DNA from 2 places in the Streptomyces sp. NPDC017225 genome. Region 2 is predicted to be linked to the other one. Evidence: riboswitches for the same ligand, from Rfam matches in the RefSeq annotation. Region 2 holds a riboswitch; the other holds the start of a gene.
What was found. A riboswitch is a leader RNA that binds a small molecule or an ion and turns the genes downstream of it on or off. The one in region 2 is predicted to bind cobalamin.
Positions count from the first base shown of each region.

Region 1: another riboswitch for cobalamin. It lies ahead of ACH4NX_RS02225 (ABC transporter substrate-binding protein); the one in region 2 lies ahead of ACH4NX_RS29000 (cobalamin biosynthesis protein).

Region 1 covers NZ_JBIRNE010000001.1:506,695-516,428, reverse strand. Annotated here, with positions in the region: gene ACH4NX_RS02240 (NAD(P)H-dependent oxidoreductase) at 1-244, shown strand, start outside; gene ACH4NX_RS02235 (ABC transporter ATP-binding protein) at 446-1,234, opposite strand; gene ACH4NX_RS02230 (FecCD family ABC transporter permease) at 1,231-2,259, opposite strand; gene ACH4NX_RS02225 (ABC transporter substrate-binding protein) at 2,430-3,518, opposite strand; cobalamin riboswitch at 3,579-3,765, opposite strand; gene ACH4NX_RS02220 (fasciclin domain-containing protein) at 3,835-4,509, opposite strand; gene ACH4NX_RS02215 (M56 family metallopeptidase) at 4,974-5,906, opposite strand; gene ACH4NX_RS02210 (BlaI/MecI/CopY family transcriptional regulator) at 5,913-6,296, opposite strand; gene ACH4NX_RS02205 (TerD family protein) at 6,419-6,994, shown strand; gene ACH4NX_RS02200 (hypothetical protein) at 7,029-8,726, opposite strand; gene ACH4NX_RS02195 (lytic polysaccharide monooxygenase) at 8,855-9,526, opposite strand.
Region 2 covers NZ_JBIRNE010000016.1:56,110-65,843, reverse strand. Annotated here, with positions in the region: gene ACH4NX_RS29015 (putative cobaltochelatase) at 1-6, opposite strand, end outside; gene cobN (cobaltochelatase subunit CobN) at 3-3,659, opposite strand; gene ACH4NX_RS29005 (cobyric acid synthase) at 3,656-5,188, opposite strand; gene ACH4NX_RS29000 (cobalamin biosynthesis protein) at 5,269-6,234, opposite strand; cobalamin riboswitch at 6,335-6,474, opposite strand; gene ACH4NX_RS28995 (hypothetical protein) at 6,761-6,982, opposite strand; gene ACH4NX_RS28990 (inorganic phosphate transporter) at 7,020-8,261, opposite strand; gene ACH4NX_RS28985 (class II aldolase/adducin family protein) at 8,486-9,181, shown strand.

The DNA.
Region 1 (9,734 bases), on a different contig from region 2:
GAAGCACTTCTTCGACCAGGTCTACTACCCGTGCCTGGACGAGACGCGGGGCCGCCCCTTCGGCTACTACGTGCACGGCGGCAGCGACACCACCGGCGCGGTGCGCGGCATCGAGTCGGTCACGACCGGCCTCGGCTGGCAGCGCGCGGCGCCGGCGGTGAGCGTGGCCGGCGAGCCCGGCAAGGCCGATCTCGACACCTGCTGGGAACTGGGGGCCGCACTCGCCGCCGGGCTGATGGACTGACCGCCGCCCGGTGGAGAGGCAGGGGCCCCGGACGCGGGGAGGCGCGCCGGGGCTCGTCCCTCACGCTGTGACCGCCGGCCGGGCGTCCCGGCCTTCCTGACGGGGTACTGACGGTCCACGTCCTGACGCCGACGGGACGCTGACGCCGCTGCTCCTGGGGCGTCGGCGACGTCCGGGCCCCGCGCACCCCGGAAGCGGCCGTCAGCCGCCCGAGGAACGTCCTGTCAGCGTGCCGAGGAACCGGACGTGCGGGCGGCCGCCCGGCCCGGTGCGGGTGACCTCGGCGCGCACCCGGTACACCTCGGCGACCAGGTCCGCGGTCAGGACCTCCGCGGGCTCGCCGCGGGCCGCCACCCTCCCCTCGGACAGCACCACCAGGTGGTCGCAGTACATCGCCGCGAGGTTGAGGTCGTGCAGGGCGACGACGCTGGTGACGGGCAGGGCGGCGACCAGGGTCAGCACGTCGAGCTGGTGCTGGACGTCGAGGTGGTTGGTCGGTTCGTCCAGCAGGAGTTCGCGGGGCCGCTGGGCGAGGGCGCGGGCGATCTGGACGCGCTGGCGTTCGCCGCCGGAGAGGGTGTGCCAGAGCCGGTCCGCCTGCCCGGTCAGGCCGGTGCGCTCCAGGGCGACGGCGACCGCCTCCTCGTCGGCCTCCGACGCGGGGGTCCAGGCGCGGCGGTGCGGTATCCGGCCCAGCCGGACGACGTCCCGGACGCTCAGCTCGACCTGCGTGTCCGCCTGCTGCTCGACCACGGCCACGCGCCGGGCGATCTCCCGGCGGCCCACCCGGTCCAGCGGGCGGCCGTCGAGGGTGACGACGCCGGAGGCCGGGGCGAGCACGCCGGCGAGGAGCCGCAGCAGGGTGGACTTGCCCGAGCCGTTGGGGCCGAGCAGACCGGTCATGGCGCCGGGCCGGGGGCTCAGGCCCACGCCGTCCAGGATGAGCCGCCCGCCGGCGGCGCGCGAGACCCGCTCGGCGTTCAGCGTCATCGTGCCCCCCGGGTGCGGTAGAGCACGAGCACGAAGGCGGGCACGCCGATCAGCGAGGTCACCACGCCCACCGGGACCTCCTGGGGTGCGAGGACGGTACGGGCCAGGGTGTCGACCCACACCAGGAACACCGCCCCGGCGAGCGCGCAGACCGGCAGCAGCCGGGCGTGCCCGGGGCCGGTCAGCGCCCGTACGGCGTGCGGCAGCACCAGACCGACGAAGCCGATGGCGCCGGCCGAGGCGACCAGGGCCGCGGTGAGCAGGGCGGTGGCGCACAGCAGCACCAGACGGGTGCGGGTCACGTGGACGCCGAGCGAGGCCGCGGCGTCCTGGCCGAACGCGAAGGCGTCCAGCGTCCCGGCGTACCCGAGGCAGACGGCCAGTACCACGACCAGGACCGCCGTGCCGGTCCACACGTCCGTCCAGCCCGCTCCGCCGAGGGAGCCGAGCAGCCAGAACAGGACGCCACGAGTGGTCTCGGCGTCGGCCGCGGTCATCACGACGAACGAGGTGAGCGCGGAGAACAGCTGCATCGCGGCCACCCCCGCGAGTACCACCCGGTCCGGGGTACCGCCGAGGCTGTGGCTGAGCAGCATCACCAGCGCGAAGGAGCAGACCGCCCCGAGGAACGCCCCGCCCGACAGGGACAGCGCTCCGCCGCCCACGCCGAGGACGACGACCAGGACGGCACCGGTCGAGGCGCCGGAGGAGACGCCCAGCACGAAGGGGTCGGCCAGCGGGTTGCGCAGCAGGGACTGGAGTACGGCGCCGCAGACGGCGAGTCCGGCGCCGCACACCGCGGCGAGGAGGGTCCGGGGCAGCCGCAGGTCCCAGACGATGCCGTCGCGGATCGGTGTCACGTCCACGGCGGGGGTGCCGCCTCCGAGGTGGGCGACGACGATGGACCAGACCTCGCCGACGCCGATGTCGGCGGGGCCGATGGTGACGGCGACGGCCACGGAGGCGCACAGGGCGACGAACCCGGCCACCGCCCAGACCGGGTAGCGGCGGCCGGCCGCGCGGATTCCGGAGGCCGCCCGGATTCCGGAGGCCGCCCGGCTCGTGGGCGTCACCTGGCTGCCCGGCGTCGCCCTACTGCCGGCCGTCACCTGGCTTTTGGCGGCCACCTGGCTTTCGGCCGTTGCCTGGCTTTCGGTTGTCGCCTGGCTTTCGGTTGTCGCCTGGCTTTCGGCCGTCACTTGGTGAGGCCGTACGCGCGCAGTGCCGCCGCCACCTTCTCCACGCCCTCGACGGTGCGGATGGTGGGGTTCATGGCCTGTCCGCTCAGCAGCACGTACCGCTTCTTCCTGACCGCGGTCATGTTCTTGGTGACGGGGTCGGACTCCAGGAACTCGATCTTCTTCGCGGCGGTCTCGGCCGTCTGGGACCTGCGGGTGAGGTCTCCGATGACGAGGACGTCGGGGTCGCGGTCCGCTACGGTCTCCCAGCCGACCTGCGGCCATTCCTCCCGGGTGTCGTCCATGGCGTTCCTCGCGCCGAGTTCGCGGGTCATGACACCGGGGGCGCCGCAGCAGCCCGCCATGTAGGGCGAAGTGGAGTTGGCGAACCAGTACATGAGGGTGACACCGGAGGCGTCGACGCCCGACGTGGCCCTCTCGACCCGCGCCTTCAGGTCGGCGACCAGTTTGTCGCCGCGCTGTTCGACGTCGAACAGCCGGGCCAGGTCGCGGACTTCGCCGTAGACTGCGTCCATCGTCAGGGATTCGTCGCGGACGCCGTCGCCGTCGCCGCTGTTGTCCTTGCCCGCGCAGTCGGACGGGGACAGGTAGGCCGGCACGCCGAGTTCGGTGAACTGCTCGCGCGTGGCCACTCCGCCGGGGCCGAGCGTGGAGGCGAAGGAGGCGGCGACGAAGTCGGGTTCGGCGTCCAGGACCGTCTCGAAGGAGGGCATGTCGTCGGCGAGCCGGGGCACGCCGGCGTTCGCCTTCTCCAGGCCCTTCATGACCGGGTCGGTCCAGGTGGCGGTGCCGGCCATGCGGTCGGCGAGTCCCAGCGAGAGCAGGATCTCCGTGGTGCCCTGGTTGAGGGAGACCGCCCGCCGGGGCGGCGCCGTGACCTCCACCTTCTGCCCGCAGTCACTGACGGAGCGTGGATAGCCGGCGGCCTCGGCCGGAGCGGCGGAGTCCGTGGCGGTCGCTCCGGAGCCGCAGCCGGACGCCAGCAGGGCACCGGACAGCAGCAACGAGGAACGGGAGCGGAACGAACCGAAGGGACGGAAGGAGCCGAAGGCACGGCGGGAGCCGGCGGGGCGTGCTGCGGGCAAGGAAGATCCTCTGGCGTCGAGGGCTCATGCGCGAAGCCCGTTCGTACGGTGGTCCACGCCGTACGCGGCGCGGGTGCCAGCAGGTCTTCGGACTCGGGATCGACCGGACGGGACGCCTTCCCGGACGGCTTGCGCCGCCCAGTGGCCCTTGTCCCGCCCGTACCCCTCACCGCTGCGCGTCAGCTCCGGATTCGCACCGGATTCCCTGACCCACCAGGTGGGTTCGACTGGCTACCGCAAGCTACCACAGGGTCACCGCGGGGCCGGGGGCCGCCGTCTGCCCGACCGCCCCCGGCCCCGTCCGCCCGCTCGTGCTTCAGCTCTTGGGCATGAGCACGGTGTCGACGATGTAGACGTTGGCGTTGGCGGTCTTGACGTTGCCGCAGACGACCTTGGCCGAGTCGTTGACCGTGTAGGACTCGTCCGAGCCGGACGTCGTCAGCTTCGACTTCTCCAGCGTCTCGAAGGAACCGTTCTCCAGGTCCTTGGGCGCGAGCTTCTGGCCCACCACGTGGTAGGTCAGGACCTTGGTGAGCATCGCCTTGTCGTTCAGGACCTTGTCCAGGTCAGCCTTCGGGATCTTGGCGAAGGCGTCGTTGGTCGGCGCGAACACCGTGATGTTCTCGGCGTTGTTCAGCGTGTCGACCAGACCGGCCTTCTTCACCGCCGTCACCAGCGTGGACAGCGCCGGGTTGTTCGAGGCGGCCGTGGCCACCGGATCCTTGGCCATGCCCTCGAAGGAACCGGCGCCGTCCTTCGGCACCGTGGAACACGCCGGACCGAACGGCTCGTCGGCGCCGGCCATGTCGCCGCCGGCCGACTCGTCGCCGCCCCCGGCGGGCTGGTCGCCGGCGTCCGCGGGGGCCGAGGAGGCGGCCTGGGCGGAGTCCGACGAGCCGCTGTCGCCGTCGTCGGAGCAGGCGACCAGGGCCAGGGGCAGGATGGCGGCCGCGGCGACGGCGACGGCGGAGCGGCGAATACGGGCGTTCATGGATTCTCCCAGGTGAAAAGGGGCAGCAAGGTGCGGCAGAGGGCAGCACGAAGCCTGCGTCGGTACGGACTGCGGTCAGGTGGTGGTCGGTCGACGGGGTGCGCGCCCCGCTCGTCTTCAGTCGGCGGACCCGCGCCGGCCCTGGTCGGTGCCTTCGTCAGCTCTCGCCTCGGCGAGCACGCTCGGAGGTTCCGCGCTCGCCGCGGGAGTGCCTCCGTCCGACCGGGGGCTCGGCGCGGGCGTGTGAGGGCCGAGCCGTTCCGCGCCTGTGGACCGGCGGGAGCACGGGCGGGCGGCGGGCCGCTGTCGGTATGTCCTCGGTTCTTCCCTCACATGGGGAATCCGGAGCCGTCCCGGCCGCGGATTGGCCGATCACCCGATCGAGTGAAGATGTTCTGCGAGCACCTCTGCGACCTGGGTCTTTCTCCGAAAAATCAGAGTGCCTCAGAGTCGCCCAGAATGGCTCAGAGAGGCGTCGCGGCGCGGAGGATGAGGAACATCGTGACGGCGGCGTTCGCGGACGACATCGCCGACACGGCGGTTCCGGCGGCCGCGGCCCACGCCGCCAGGCCCACCGAGGTGAACACCGAGGGCCAGGTGCGGACCGCGGGCGCGGGGCCCAGCATGGCCGCCACCCGGCGCGGTACCGGGCCGGGCGCCGCGAGGCCGGCGAGGGTGGCGACCGGGGTGCCCCGGGAGACCAGAGCCGCCTTGCCGATCGCGGTCGCCACCGAGCGGCGGTTGCCGACCGCCCGCGCGGCCGCCTCGTCCGCCCACCGCTCCGCCGTGTAGGCCACGGCGGTCCGCAGGGGCCGCAGGAACGGGTTGGCCAGAGCGGCGAGCCGGACAGCCAGCAGGAAACGATGGTGGCGGGCGGCCAGATGGGCCCGCTCGTGGGCGAACAGCGCGCGCCGCTCGGCCGGTTCGAGGCAGTCGAGCAGCGCCGTGCTCACCACCACGCGGTCCCGGTGACCGCCGGGCAGCGCGTACGCGTAGGGCACGTCGTCCGGCAGCACGGCCACCCCGGTCCCCGGTAGTCCGGCCAGCGCGCGGTGGGCGCGGCGACGCACCCTGCCGTGCCGCCACAGGGCCCGCACCGAGGCCACGACCACCGCGCACAGCGCGGGAATCGCCGCCTTGCCGACGACCTCGTCGTACGGCACCGCAGCCCGCACCTCTGGGTCGGACCAGCCGTCGGGCAGCGGGTTGCCCGGCAGCTGCGCGGTGCCGACCACCATCACCAGGGCGAGGCAGACCGTGCTGCACAGGGCCATCACGGCGGCCACGGCGGTGAGCAGTCTGGTCGCACTCCGCGGGTGCAGGTGCTGTTCGGCCAGCCGGGCGATCGGCCACGCCGTCAGCGGCAGGACCAGTGGCAGAAAGACGAATACGCCCATGCGGCGTCAGCCGTCCTCCGCATCGCCCGCGTGCCCCAGCAGTTCGCGCAGCAGCCGCTCGTCGTCCGGGTCGAGGCCGGTGACGAAGCTGGCCAGCACCGCCACCCGGTCGCTCTCGGCGTCCAGGACCTTGCGCATCTTCCGCGCGGCCAGGCCCGCCTCGTCCGAGGCGGGTGTCCAGGCGAAGGACCGGCCCGCGCGCTCGCGGGTGACCGCGCCCTTGTCCAGCAATCGGGTCAGGATCGTGATCACCGTGGTGTAGGCGAGGCCGCCGCCCAGGCGCTCCTGCACCCAGCCGGCCGTCGCGGGGCCGTCCGCCTCGCGCAGCGCCGACAGCACCAGCGCCTCCAGCTCGCCCTGCCCCCGCCGCCGCGGACGCCGGTGATCCATCACAGCCCGCCTCCTTCCGCCGCTGTACGCCTGATGGGACGCCATCCTATAGAAGCCATACTTCTACAGTGCTGTAGATTGAACGGTGGACATGATCAGCGGATGCTACGAAGGAGAACGCAGTGGGAGTTTCCCTGGCCAAGGGCGGCAACGTCTCGCTCAGCAAGGAGGCGCCCGGCCTGACCGCCGTTCTGGTCGGTCTGGGCTGGGACGTGCGCACCACGACCGGCACCGACTACGACCTCGACGCCTCCGCGCTGCTCCTCGACGCCTCGGGGAAGGTGCTCTCGGACGGGCACTTCGTCTTCTACAACAACCTGACCAGCCCGGACGGCTCGGTCGAGCACACCGGTGACAACCTCACCGGCGAGGGCGAGGGCGACGACGAGACGGTCAAGGTGGACCTCGCCACCGTCCCCGCCGAGGTCGACCGGATCGTCTTCCCGGTCTCCATCCACGACGCGGAGAACCGCGGGCAGAGCTTCGGCCAGGTCCGCAACGCCTTCATCCGGGTCGTCAACCAGGCGGGCCACCAGGAACTCGCCCGCTACGACCTGTCCGAGGACGCGTCGACCGAGACCGCGATGGTCTTCGGCGAGCTGTACCGGCACGGAGCCGAGTGGAAGTTCCGGGCGGTCGGACAGGGATACGCCTCCGGCCTGTCGGGCATCGCCGCGGACTTCGGCGTCAACGTCTGAGCCGAACCGGGGCGGACCGCGCCGGCACGGGCGGTCATCGTTCCGTGGCGCAGCAGCCACCCGGACCGCCGGTCGCCGGTGCGGTGCCCAGGCGGCAGAAACAGGAGGCCTCGACCGGTACGTCCGCCAGCGCGGCGGCGAGCTTCAGCCGCTGGGACACGATACGCGCCTCCCCGTCCTTGCCCAGGCGCGTCAGGCACTCGTGGAGTCCGTGCAGGGCCCAGACGTTGTCGGGATGCCGCAAGGGGCGGGGCAGGGTGTCGTCGAGACCCAGGTCGGCCCGGTAGACCGCCTCGGCCTCCGCGAGCCGGCCCTGTTCCAGGAGCAGGGCGCCGTAGGCGTGCCGGGTGGGCTGCATCCAGCCCCACGGCTCGTCGTACGGGAGGTTGTCGTCCAGTTCGACCGACCGCTCCAGGGCGGCGAAGGCGGCGGCGTGGTCGCCCTTGCGGTACTCCAGTTCGCCGTCGAGCATGGCCGACGCGATGGCGAGGATGTCCGCGCAGGTGTTGTTGAACAGGGTGCGCGTGCCGGGCACCCGGGCGACCGCCTCACGGAACAGGGCGCGTTCGGCCTCCGCCTCGGTGACCTCGCCGGTGGCCGAGAGGGCGACCCCGCGGGCGTAGTGGAGCATCGCGGTCGTCACGCGGTACAGGCTCGGGTCGGCGGGCAGCGGCAGCCGGAGGATGTCGGCCCAGCGGCCGAACCGGATCAGTACGTGCACCCGCATGGCCAGGAAGCCCTCCAGCCAGTCGGCCATCGGCGGGCTCTCGACACGCAGCAGTTCCTCGGGGACGGACTCCTCCAGTCGCGCGGCGGCGTCCAGCGCGACCTCGTACTGGCCGAGGAACATCGCGCCGTAGATCCTGAAGTGGTGGTTGTGCGAGCGGTAGAGGGTGTAGAAGTTCATCGCCCCGGCCCGCACGCGGTACTTCTCGTCGGCGGCGATCGCGGCACTGTTGTCCGACACCACGCGCCGGTAGTCGCCGCACAGCACTTCGAGGTGCGACGGCATGTGGTTGAGGTGCCCGGCGTCGGGGACCAGGCCCCGCAGCCGGTCGGCGACGGTGAGGGCCGCCTCGGGGGTGGCGGACATCTCCATCAGGTGGACGTAGAGGTGCAGGACGCCGGGATGGTCGCGTCCGCCTTCGGCGGCCAGGGCCCGGTCGAGGACGTCCTTGGCCTCGAGGGTGCGAGCGCCTTCGGCGGGCAGCCCCGTGCGCAGGTCCCAGAGCCGCCAGGGCGTCAGGTTCAGCAGCGCGTCGGCGTGGAGCGCGGCGACGTCCAGGTCGTCGGGGGCGAGTTCGTGGACGGCGCGCATGCTCTCGGCGTACGGCGCGTTCCACACCGAGCAGTCCTCGACGGCGCGCGCCTGCGGGTAACGGGCGCGCAGTGCGCCGATCAGGGCGCGTTCGACCGGGGTGGCCCGGGCCGCCTTCTCGTGGGCGAGTTCGACGGCGGCGTGGGTGCGGTCGACGGACCGCCTCAGCTCCTCGGCGTCGAAGGCCTCCCACGGCTTGTTGTAGTTCGGGCCGAGGGCGTAGGCGATGCCCCAGTGGGCCATGGCACAGTCCGGGTCGGCCGCCGCGGCGGCCTCGAAACAGGCGACGGCCTCCTCGTGGTGGAAGGCGTACGTCCACACCAGCCCGCGGTCGAACCACCGCTGGGCCACGGGGGACGAGGTCGTCACCGTCCGGCCATGGGTGCCGAGGTCGTAGTAGTCCGTGGGGTCCATGACGTCCATGAGGGGACGTATACCGCACGCCGGGGCGACCGCGAAGGACTTCGCGCCGCGGTCACCCCGACCGGTGTCCCCGCCGGACGCGGCGCGCCCGGCGGGGGCGGGGGCAGGGATGGCGCGGATCAGCCGAAGTCGACGTCGCTGCACAGGAAGTACGTCTGGTCCATGTGCGACGCCTGCCAGACCGTGTAGACGACGTGCCGGCCGCTCAGGCCCGAGGTGCTCACCGGGATCTCGTAGTTCTGACTGGGCGCGTAGCCGCCCGTGGTCTCGACCAGCTGGAGGTCGTCCCAGCCCATGGGCTGTGTGGCGGGGTCGAAGCCCTGCCGGGTGACGTACACCTTGAAGTAGTCGGCGCCGTGGCTGGCCTGGTCGTACAGCTTGACGGTGAAGTTGTCGGTGATGTCCGTGGTCTGCCAGGCGCCCACGGTGTCCAGGGAGTTGTAGCGTCCACCCTCGGTCCGGCCGCCGCTGCACAGCTGGCCGTCCGGGACGACGGCCTCGAAGTTGCCGGCGGAGCCGTTGCGGTACAGGCCGTTCCAGTTCCACATGGCGTTGGGGTTGTCCTGCCACGCCTGCCAGCACATGGGGTCTTCCTGGGCCATCGCGGGGTTCTGGAAGTCGTCGCCCCAGCGCTGCCAGCAGCCGTAGTTGCGGGAGGCCGGGTCGACGACCGAGCCGTGGGCGACGGCGGTGCCGCTCCAGGGGATCAGGGTGAGCAGGGCCGCGGTCAGGGTGCCGAGGGCCACGGTCGACGCGCGTCGACCTTTTTTGATGTGATCATGACAAGTCATGACGCCCTTCTCTCGCGTGGGGGGACTGTGATGGAATCGGGATCGAAAGCACCAGTGGGAGCGCTCCCAGAGCCCTTTCGTTGACCAGGCTGCGCCCGGGGAAACGGAATGGCAATAGTGGAAACGCGCCAGATGCCGTCCGGCGGTGGCGGGTTCGATGCGGTCGCCCCCCGGGGGACGGGTGGGCGGGGAGGTCCTGGCCCTGCCC
Region 2 (9,734 bases):
ACTCACTTCTCGTCACCCTCCAAGTCGCCTTCGAGTTCCAGGTAGGTGGCGCGCAGCCGCTCGAGCGTCTCCTGGTCCGGCTCCGCCCACAGACCGCGGTCGGCGGCCTCCAGCAGCCGCTCCGTGATGCCGCGCAGCGCCCACGGGTTGGACTTCTTCATGAAGTCCCGGTTCTCCGGGTCGAAGACGTACTCGGCGCTGAGCTTCTCGTACATCCAGTCGTCCACCACCCCGGCTGTCGCGTCGTACCCGAACAGGTAGTCCACGGTGGCCGCCATCTCGAAGGCGCCCTTGTAGCCGTGCCGCCGCATCGCCGCCATCCAGCGCGGGTTGACCACGCGGGCGCGGAAGACGCGGTGGGTCTCCTCTCCCAGCGTCCGGGTCTTCACCTGGTCGGGAGTGGCGGAGTCGCCGACGTACGCCTCCGGGGAGGTCCCCGTCAGGTGCCGCACCATGGCGACCATGCCGCCGTGGTACTGGAAGTAGTCGTCGGCGTCGACGAGGTCGTGCTCACGCGTGTCCACGTTCTTCGCCGCGACCGCGATCCGCCGGAACGCCGTCTCCATGTCCCCGCGCGCCGCCCGCCCGTCCAGCCCGCGCCCGTAGGCGTAGCCGCCCCACACCGCGTACACCTCGGCGAGGTCCGCGTCGGAGCGCCAGTTGCGGGCGTCGATCAGCGGCAGCAGACCGGCGCCGTACGCGCCCGGCTTGGAGCCGAAGATACGTGCGGTCGCCCGGCGCCGGTCGCCGTGCTCGGCGGTGTCCGCGTCGGCGTGGGCGCGTACGTAGTTCTGGTCGGCGGGCTCGTCCAGCTCCGCCACCGCCCGCACCGCGTCGTCGATCAGCCCCACGACGTGCGGGAACGCGTCCCGGAAGAAGCCCGAGATACGCACCGTGACGTCGACGCGCGGCCGGCCCAGCTCGGTCACCGGCACCACCTCGAAGCCGGTGACCCGGCGCGAGGCGTCGTCCCACACCGGACGGCATCCCAGCAGCGCGAGGATCTCGGCGATGTCGTCGCCCTGGGTGCGCATCGCGGACGTGCCCCACACCGTGAGGCCGACGGACTCCGGGTACTCGCCGGTGTCGCTCAGATAGCGCTGGATCAGCGAGTCCGCGAGGGACTGGCCGACCTCCCAGCTCAGCCGGGACGGGATCGCCTTCGGGTCGACGGAGTAGAAGTTCCGGCCGGTCGGCAGCACGTTGACCAGCCCGCGCGTCGGAGATCCGGACGGTCCGGCCGGGACGTAACCCCCGTCCAGGGCCCGCAGGATGTGCCCGATCTCGTCCGTCGTCCGGGCCAGCCGCGGCACGACCTCCGTGCAGGCGAACTCCAGTACGGCCACCGCGTCGGGGAGTTCGCCGCAGCCCAGCACCTCGCGCACCAGGGCCGGTACGGCCGCGGTGTCCCACGCCCGGGACTCCATGCCCTCCGCGAACCGCCGGCACAGCTGCTCCAGCAGGTCGACCGCGTCGGCGGCGCTGCGGGAGGGCCCTTCGACCAGGTCCGTCAGCTCCACCGGCACCTTCACCGGCGCGCCCGGCTCGGCCAGCAGCTCCTTCTCCACCAGCCCGAAGTGCCCGGCCAGCGACGCCCGCAGCCCCGGCAGCGCGTTCGCCTGCCCGCCCCACACCTGCGAGGCGCGCAGCACCGCCAGTACGAGGTTGACGCGCGGCTCGCCGACCGGGCCGCCGCCCAGGATGTGCAGGCCGTCGCGGATCTGCACGTCCTTGATCTCGCACAGGTAGCCGTCGATGTGCATGACGAACTCGTCGAACGCGTCGTCGTCCGGCTGGTCGTCGACGTGCAGGTCGTGATGGAGCTCGGCCGCCTTGACCAGCGTCCAGATCTGCGCGCGGACCGCCGGCGCCTTGGCCGGGTCCAGGTCGGAGACGAGCGCGTACTCGTCGAGCAGCTGCTCCAGCTTGGCCAGATCGCCGTACGTGTCGGCACGCGCCATCGGCGGCACCAGGTGGTCGACGACCGTGGCGTGCCCGCGCCGCTTGGCCTGGGTGCCCTCGCCGGGGTCGTTGACGATGAACGGGTAGATCAGCGGCAGGTCGCCCAGCACCGCGTCCGGCGCGCAGCCCGCGCTCAGCCCGAGGCCCTTGCCCGGCAGCCACTCCATCGTGCCGTGCTTGCCCATGTGCACGATCGCGTCGGCGCCGAAGCTGTTGTCCAGCCAGCGGTACGCCGCCAGGTAGTGGTGCGACGGCGGCATGTCGGGATCGTGGTAGATCGCGATCGGGTTCTCGCCGAAGCCGCGCGGCGGCTGGATCATCACGACGACGTTCCCGAACCGGAGCGACGCGAGCACGATGTCGTCCCCGTCGACGTACAGCGAACCGGGCGGCTCCCCCCACGCCTCCCGCATGCCCTCCCGCAGCTCCGGGTCCAGCTTCTCGAACCACGCCCGGTAGTCGGCCAGCGGCACCCGCGCGGGGGCGGCGGCCAACTGGTCCTCCGTCAGCCACTCGACGTCGTGGCCCCCGGCCGCGATCAGCCGGTGGATCAGCTCGTCGCCACCGGACGGGTAGTCGGTGAGGGAGTACCCGGCGTCCCGCAGCGCGTCCAGGACCCGCACCGCCGAGGCCGGGGTGTCGAGGCCCACCGCGTTGCCGACGCGGGAGTGCTTGGTCGGGTACGCGGTGAAGACCAGCGCGAGCTTCTTGTCGGCGTTCGCCTTGTACCCGAGCGCCGCGTGCCGTACGGCGATCCCGGCGACCCGCCCGGCCCGCTCGGGGTCGGCGACGTACACCGGCACCTCGTCGGGCCCCTGCTCCTTGAAGGAGAACGGCACGGTGACCAGGCGCCCGTCGAACTCCGGGATCGCCACCTGCATCGCCGCGTCCATGGGGGAGAGTGCGGCGTCGGACGCCTCCCAGGCGGCCCGGGAGGAGGTGAGGCAGAGCCCTTGCAGCACCGGGACGTTCAGGTCGGCCAGCGCGCCGATGTCCCAGGCCTCCTCGTCGCCGCCCGCCGACGCCTGCGAGGCGTGCGTGCCGCCGGCCGCGAGGACGGTGGCGACCAGGGCGTCGGCCCGGCCCAGCAGCTCGTACAGCCCCGCGTCCGCGTCGCGCAGCGAACCGCAGTACACGGGCAGCGCGTTGGCCCCGTGCGCCTCGATCGCGTCGCACAGCGTGTCGACGAAGGCGGTGTTGCCGCTCAGCTGGTGTGCCCGGTAGAAGAGCACACCGACCGTCGGACGGCCCGCCACGACGGCCCGGGAACCGTGGACACCGAACTCCGGCATCTTCTGCGGCTCGTCGAAGCCCTCGCCGGTCAGCAGCACGGTGTCGGAGAGGAACCGGGCGAGCTGGGTGAGGTTGGCGGGCCCGCCCTCGACGAGGTAGCGCAGTGCCTCCGCCACCACCCCGGCCGGTACCGACGACTCCGCCATCAGCTCCGCGTCCGGCACGCTCTCGCCGCCCAGCAGGACGGTCGGGACACCGGCGGCCCTCAGCGCGGCGAGCCCCTCCTCCCAGGCACGCTTGCCGCCCAGCAGACGTACGACGGCGATGTCCGCGCCGTCGAGGAGCCCGGGCAGCTCCTCCGTCACGTCGACCCGGGTCGGGTTGCCGATCCGGTAGACGGCGTCCGACGCGCGGGCCGCCAGCAGATCCGTGTCGGCGGTCGACAACAACAACACTGTGCTCATGCGGGCGCTCCCGGTGGAATGAATGGCAGTCCTTGTGGCGCGCCGGACTCGATGAGCCGCCACAGCGCGTCCGTGTCCGCGTGCTGTTCGATCAGGTCGCCGAGCCGGTCGAGCTGCTCCTCGCGCAGCGCGGCGAAAGAGGTGTCGGGGGCCGGTACGAAGCGGCGGCCCGCGGCGCCGGCCACCTCGCGCAGGAACGCCCGCCGGAAGCCGTCCGACTCCAGCGACCCGTGCCAGTGCGTGCCCCAGGTCCGGCCGACCCGGCAGCCGTCCAGGCCGTGTCCTTCGTCGTCGGTGATGAACGCCTCGCCGCCGAGGACCTCGGCGACCCCGTGGTGGATCTCGTACCCCTCGACGCGCTCGCCGAAGGCCTTGCCCACCGGCCGGGCGAGGGTCTTCTCGCGGGCGAACCGCACCCGTACGGGCAGCAGTCCGAGCCCGTCGACGCGCCCGGCGCGCGACTCGACCTCGTCCTCGATGCGCTCGCCCAGGAGCTGGAAGCCGCCGCAGACACCGAGCACGGGCCGGCCGTCGGCGACCCTGCGCGAGATGGCGTCCGCCAGCCCCCGCTCCCGCAGCCACTCCAGGGCCCGCACCGTCCCGCGCGTCCCCGGCACGACCACGAGGTCCGCGTCCGCGAGCTCCTCCGGCCGGTCCACGAACCGCACCACGACACCCGGTTCGGCGGCCAGCGCGTCCACGTCCGTGAAGTTGGACATCAGGGGGACGGCGCAGACGGCGACCCGCAGCACGTCCTCGCCGACCGGCGGGGCGACGGCCGACTCCCGCACCGTGCCGCGCAGGGAGACGCGCAGCCCGTCCTCCTCGTCGATGCCGAGCCCGTGCCGGAACGGCAGGACGCCGTACGTCCGCCGCCCGGTGAGGCCGTGGAGCATGTCGAGGCCCGGTTCCAGCAGCGACACGTCGCCCCGGAACTTGTTGACGAGGAACCCGGCGACCAGCGCCTGGTCCTCGGGCGACAGCAGCGCCACCGTGCCGAAGAAGGAGGCGAAGACGCCCCCGCGGTCGATGTCGCCGACGACGAGGACGGGGAGCCCGGCGCCCCTGGCGATCCCCATGTTCACGATGTCGGTCCGGCGCAGGTTGATCTCGGCCGGACTGCCCGCCCCCTCGCAGATCACCGCGTCGTACGTGCTCCGCAGCTCGGCCAGGCAGTCGAGCACCGTGCCGAGCAGCCGCTGCTGCCGGCCGCCGTGGTAGCCGCGGGCGCTCATCTCACCGACCGCCCTGCCGAGCAGCACGACCTGGCTGCTGCGCTCGCCACCGGGCTTGAGCAGCACCGGGTTCATCAGCGCGGTGGGCTCCACCCGGCACGCCTGGGCCTGCATGGCCTGCGCCCGCCCGATCTCGGCGCCCTCGTGGGTGACGAAGGAGTTGAGCGACATGTTCTGCGCCTTGAAGGGCGCGACCTTGACGCCCTGCCGCGCCAGCCAGCGGCAGATCCCGGCGGTGACGACGCTCTTGCCGGCGTCGGAGGTGGTCCCGGCGACCAGGAGCCCACCGCCCATGCCACCGCCCATGCCACCGCTCGTGCCACTGCTCAGGCGTCTGCTCGTGTCACCGCTCGCGTCACTGCTGATGCCACCGTTCATGACGTACGCCCCTTCCTGGAGGCTCCGCGCGCGATCAGCCGCGCGCCCGCGCACACGCCCAGCGCCAGCCAGCCCACGCGCCGGGAGAGCCGTACGGCCCGGTCGATGTCGCCGCTGCCGGCCCGGACGGCGCGTCCCGACGCCCCGTTGAGGACGGGCCGGTGCTCCACCCGGCCGCCGTAGGAGAGCGTGCCGCCGAGCCGCACCCCCAGGGCGCCCGCGAAGGACGCCTCCACGGGCCCGGCGTTGGGGCTCGGGTGCTGTGCGGCATCGGCGCGCCAGGCCCGTACGGCACCCTGCGGATCGCCACCGGCCACGGTGGTCAGGACGGCGGTCAGCCGGGCGCCCGGCCAGCCCGCGAGGTCGTCGAGGCGGGCCGAGGCCCAGCCGTACCGCCGGTACTTGGGGGACTTGTGGCCGACCATGGCGTCCAGGGTGTTCACGGCCCGGAAGCCGAGCAGTCCGGGCACCCCGCCCACGGCGCCCCACACCAGGGCACCCACCACCGCGTCCGAGGTGTTCTCGGCGACGGACTCCACGACGGCCCGGGCGATCCCGTCGGCGTCCAGCGCCTGCGGGTCCCGTCCGCACAGGTGCGGCAGCCGCGCGCGGGCCGCCTCGACGTCACCGGCCTCCAGGGCCCGGCCGATGGCGCGGGCCTCGCGGGCGAGCGAGGTCCCGCCGACGACGGCCCAGGTGGCGGCGCCGGTCAGTGCGACGGAGGCGGCGGGGGAGCGGCGTACGGCGTGCGCCGCGGCCGATCCGAGGGTGGCGGCGCCGCCGGCGCACACAAGTGTGTGCAGCGCGCCCCAACCCCGGTGGTCCCGCCACAGCACCCGTTCCACGGCACCGGCGGCACGGCCGAACGCGGCGACCGGGTGTCCGCGGCGCGGATCGCCGAGGAGGAGGTCGCCGAGGAGGCCGGCGGCGGCACCGTACGCGAAGACGCGTTCGGCACGCATGGGCTCAGCCGGTCACACGGTCAGGGAAGGACCTGCTACTGAACGTCGATCGGCAGCCGAGCATGGCGGTATGTCCTCACTCAGGGTGTCCACGCCCTGGTTCGAAGAGACCGGCGGTGAGAGTTCCTGGCTCCCGGGGGCTGTTCCCCGGTCACAGTGGCGGGACCGCGCCGGATTCGCACCGGGCTTCCTCTCCTGCCGCCGTATTGGCTCCGGAAGTCCACCACGGCTCGCGAACACCCGTCAACCTGACGTTGACCTGCTGCGGGGGAGTGTGCGAAGGCCCACACGCGGCAGGCGCGCGCCGGCACGAGAAGAGGCGGGGCGCGGGACGGTGGTCCGTCCCGCGCCCCGCCTCACTGGTGTGCGCCGGGGGCCAGGCGTCGTTCGTGGGCCGGAGCACGGGTTCGTGCGTCCGGCCCACCGTCGCGCGTCAGCCGATATTCACGGCTCAGCCGATGCTCATGGCTCAGGTGATGCTCGTGCGTCAGGTGATTGCTTGGTGGGGCAGGTGGTGCTTCGTGGATCAGGCGACGATCAGGTAGATCCCGTACGCCACCGCCGCCGCGCAGGCCGCGAAGCACGCGTACGCGCCGGTGACCGCGAGGGCCGCGGAGCCGCCCTGCGCGGCCGCCCGCTCCTGGCGGGAGAGGCCGACGATGCCGAGGGTGAACAGGCCCACCAGGGCCACGGTGGCCACGAGGCTGACCCCGAAGACGGAGCCGAGAGCTGCCCAGTCGATGCTCATGGAGGTTCTTCGCTTCCTTCGTACCCGGGGCGCGGGATCAGACGGTGGTGGTGGCCGACGGGGCCTTGGAGTCGGACGCGGAGGCCGGGGCGGCGGTGGCCAGGTCCTCGGTCACGCCCGCCGGGGGCGGGGAGACGGCGGCCATCGCCGTGGTCACCACGCCGGACGACTCGGGCTCGTCGGTGTCGATGACGTTGGTGTGATCGACGACCTCGCGCCGGGAGAGCTTCCAGATGGCGGCGCTGGAGGCGACCAGGAAGACCGCGACGAGGGCGGTGCCCCAGTCACCCAGGCCGCAGACCCACTCGGCGATCGCGGCGACCAGGGCCGCGGCCGGCAGGGTCAGACCCCAGGCGACGAACATCCGGGTGGCCGTGGACCAGCGCACCACGCCGCCCTTGCGGCCGAGGCCCGCACCCATCACCGCACCGGAGACCGAGTGCGTGGTGGAGAGGGAGAAGCCGAGGTGGGAGGAGGCCAGGATGACCGTGGCGGCGCTGGTCTGGGCGGCGAAGCCCTGCTGCGGCTGGAGGTCGGTCAGGCCCTTGCCCATGGTGCGGATGATGCGCCAGCCGCCGAGGTAGGTGCCGAGCGCGATGGCGACGCCCGCCGACAGGATGACCCACATGGGCGGGTCGGAGTCGGGGGCGAGGGAGCCGCCGGCGACCAGGGCGAGGGTGATGATGCCCATCGTCTTCTGGGCGTCGTTGGTGCCGTGGGCCAGCGAGACCAGCCCGGCGGAGGCGATCTGCCCGGCGCGGTAGCCCTTCGCGGCGGCCTTGCCGTCGGCCTTGCGGCCGAGCTTGTACGTCAGCCGCGCACCGAGCAACGCCGCGAGGCCCGCGACGAGGGGGGCGGCGATCGCCGGGAGGAGGACCTTGGTGACGAGCGCGTCACCGTTGACCGCGCCGACGCCCGCCGAGGCGACCGCGGCACCGATCAGGCCGCCCATGAGGGCGTGCGAGGAACTGGACGGGAGACCGACCAGCCAGGTCAGCAGATTCCAGAGGATCGCGCCGACCAGCGCGGCGAAGATGACCTCGGGACGGATGCCGGTCTCGTCGACGAGACCTTTGGAGATCGTGTTGGCGACCTCCACGGAGAGGAAGGCGCCGACAAGGTTGAGGACGGCGGACATCGCCACCGCCACCTTGGGCTTGAGCGCACCGGTCGAAATGGTCGTTGCCATCGCGTTCGCGGTGTCGTGGAAACCGTTCGTGAAATCGAACGCGAGTGCGGTTACCACCACAATCGCGAGGATCAGCGAGAAGCTTTCCATTTACCCAGGCAATCGTTCGAGGTCATTGGCGCGTCGAACGTAGGTAACCAGAGTGAACGGAAGATGAACTGGGCTGGGCGCCACGGTGACCGGAACCGGCGCTACCGCCTCCCTCTGTGTACCCGGCCCGATGCTCTCCGGAGACGTGCCTGGCAGGATCGCCGCGCCGCCGGTACACGGCGGCGCGGCCAGGGGCGCGGGGCGCCCGGGAGGAGACGGTGACTGTGACGTATTCGGAGGCCGGAAGCGTGCGCGGGGACGGGACGCGGGGCGGGGAGGAGGCCAGGGAGGCGGCCTGGGAAGCACTCGTCGCGACGGCCCGGCGCACGGTGGCGGACGGGCTGGTGGTCGGCACGTCCGGCAACGTCTCGGTGCGCGTCGACGACACGGTGCTGGTCACCCCTTCGGGTGTGCCCTACGACCGTCTGGCCCCGGACGACGTGACCGGCGTCGACCTCGACGGCCGGCAGGTGCTCGGGACTCTCGTCCCCACCAGCGAACTGCCCATGCACCTCGCCGTGTACCGCGCCACCGACGCCCGGGCCGTCGTCCACACCCACGCCGTGCACGCGACGGCGGTCTCGGTGCTCGTCCCCGAGCTCCCGCCGGTGCACTACATGACCGCGGCGCTCGGCGGCCCCGTCCGGGTCGCCCCCTACGCGGCCTACGGCACCGACGAACTGGCCCGCAACACGCTCGACGCCCTCACCGACCGCACCGGCTGCCTCCTCCAGAACCACGGCACGATCACCTACGGCGCCTCCCTGGACCAGGCCTACGACCGCACGGCCCAACTGGAGTGGATGTGCCGCCTCTGGCTGACGGCCTCCTCGCTGCCGGGCCGCACACCGTCACTCCTGACGGAAGACCAGCTGACGGAGGTCGCGGAACGGCTCCGGGGGTACGGCCGGCGGGGCTGAGCAACGGCTGCTCACCCGCCGGACCGGAACGTCCGACACCCACCACCGGGCGCGGAGCCTTCGTCCCGGGGTCCTGGCGTGCGCGGGGTCCCGGGGCCCTGGCGTCCGCGGGGTCCCGGGGTACTCGCGTCCTGGCGTCCGCGAGCCCCGGGGTCCTGGTGTCCCGGCGTCCCGGTCCTCACGTCTCCGCCGCCGGGTTCCGGGACCCGCGTCCCGGACCCTGCGCCTTCGCCGCCCGGGCCCCGCCCCTCCGCATCCCGCACCGGCGGCCCCAGGCTCCGCACCCTCCTGCGGTCCGGGCATCACCCCTGCACCCCGCGCCCCGCGCCCGGCCCCTGGCACCTGCACCCGCATCCGCACCCGCGCCCCTGCCTCGGATTCGCGCCACGCCCCCGCGTCCCGGACGCCCGAGCCGCGCGCCCAGGCTCCGCACGCCCGCAACCCCAGGCTTCACACCCGGCCCCCGGCCCCCGGCCCCTGGCCCCCGGCCCCTGGCCCCCGGCCCCTGGCCCCCGGCCCCCGGCCCCCGGCCCCTGGCCCCCTGCACCCGGCA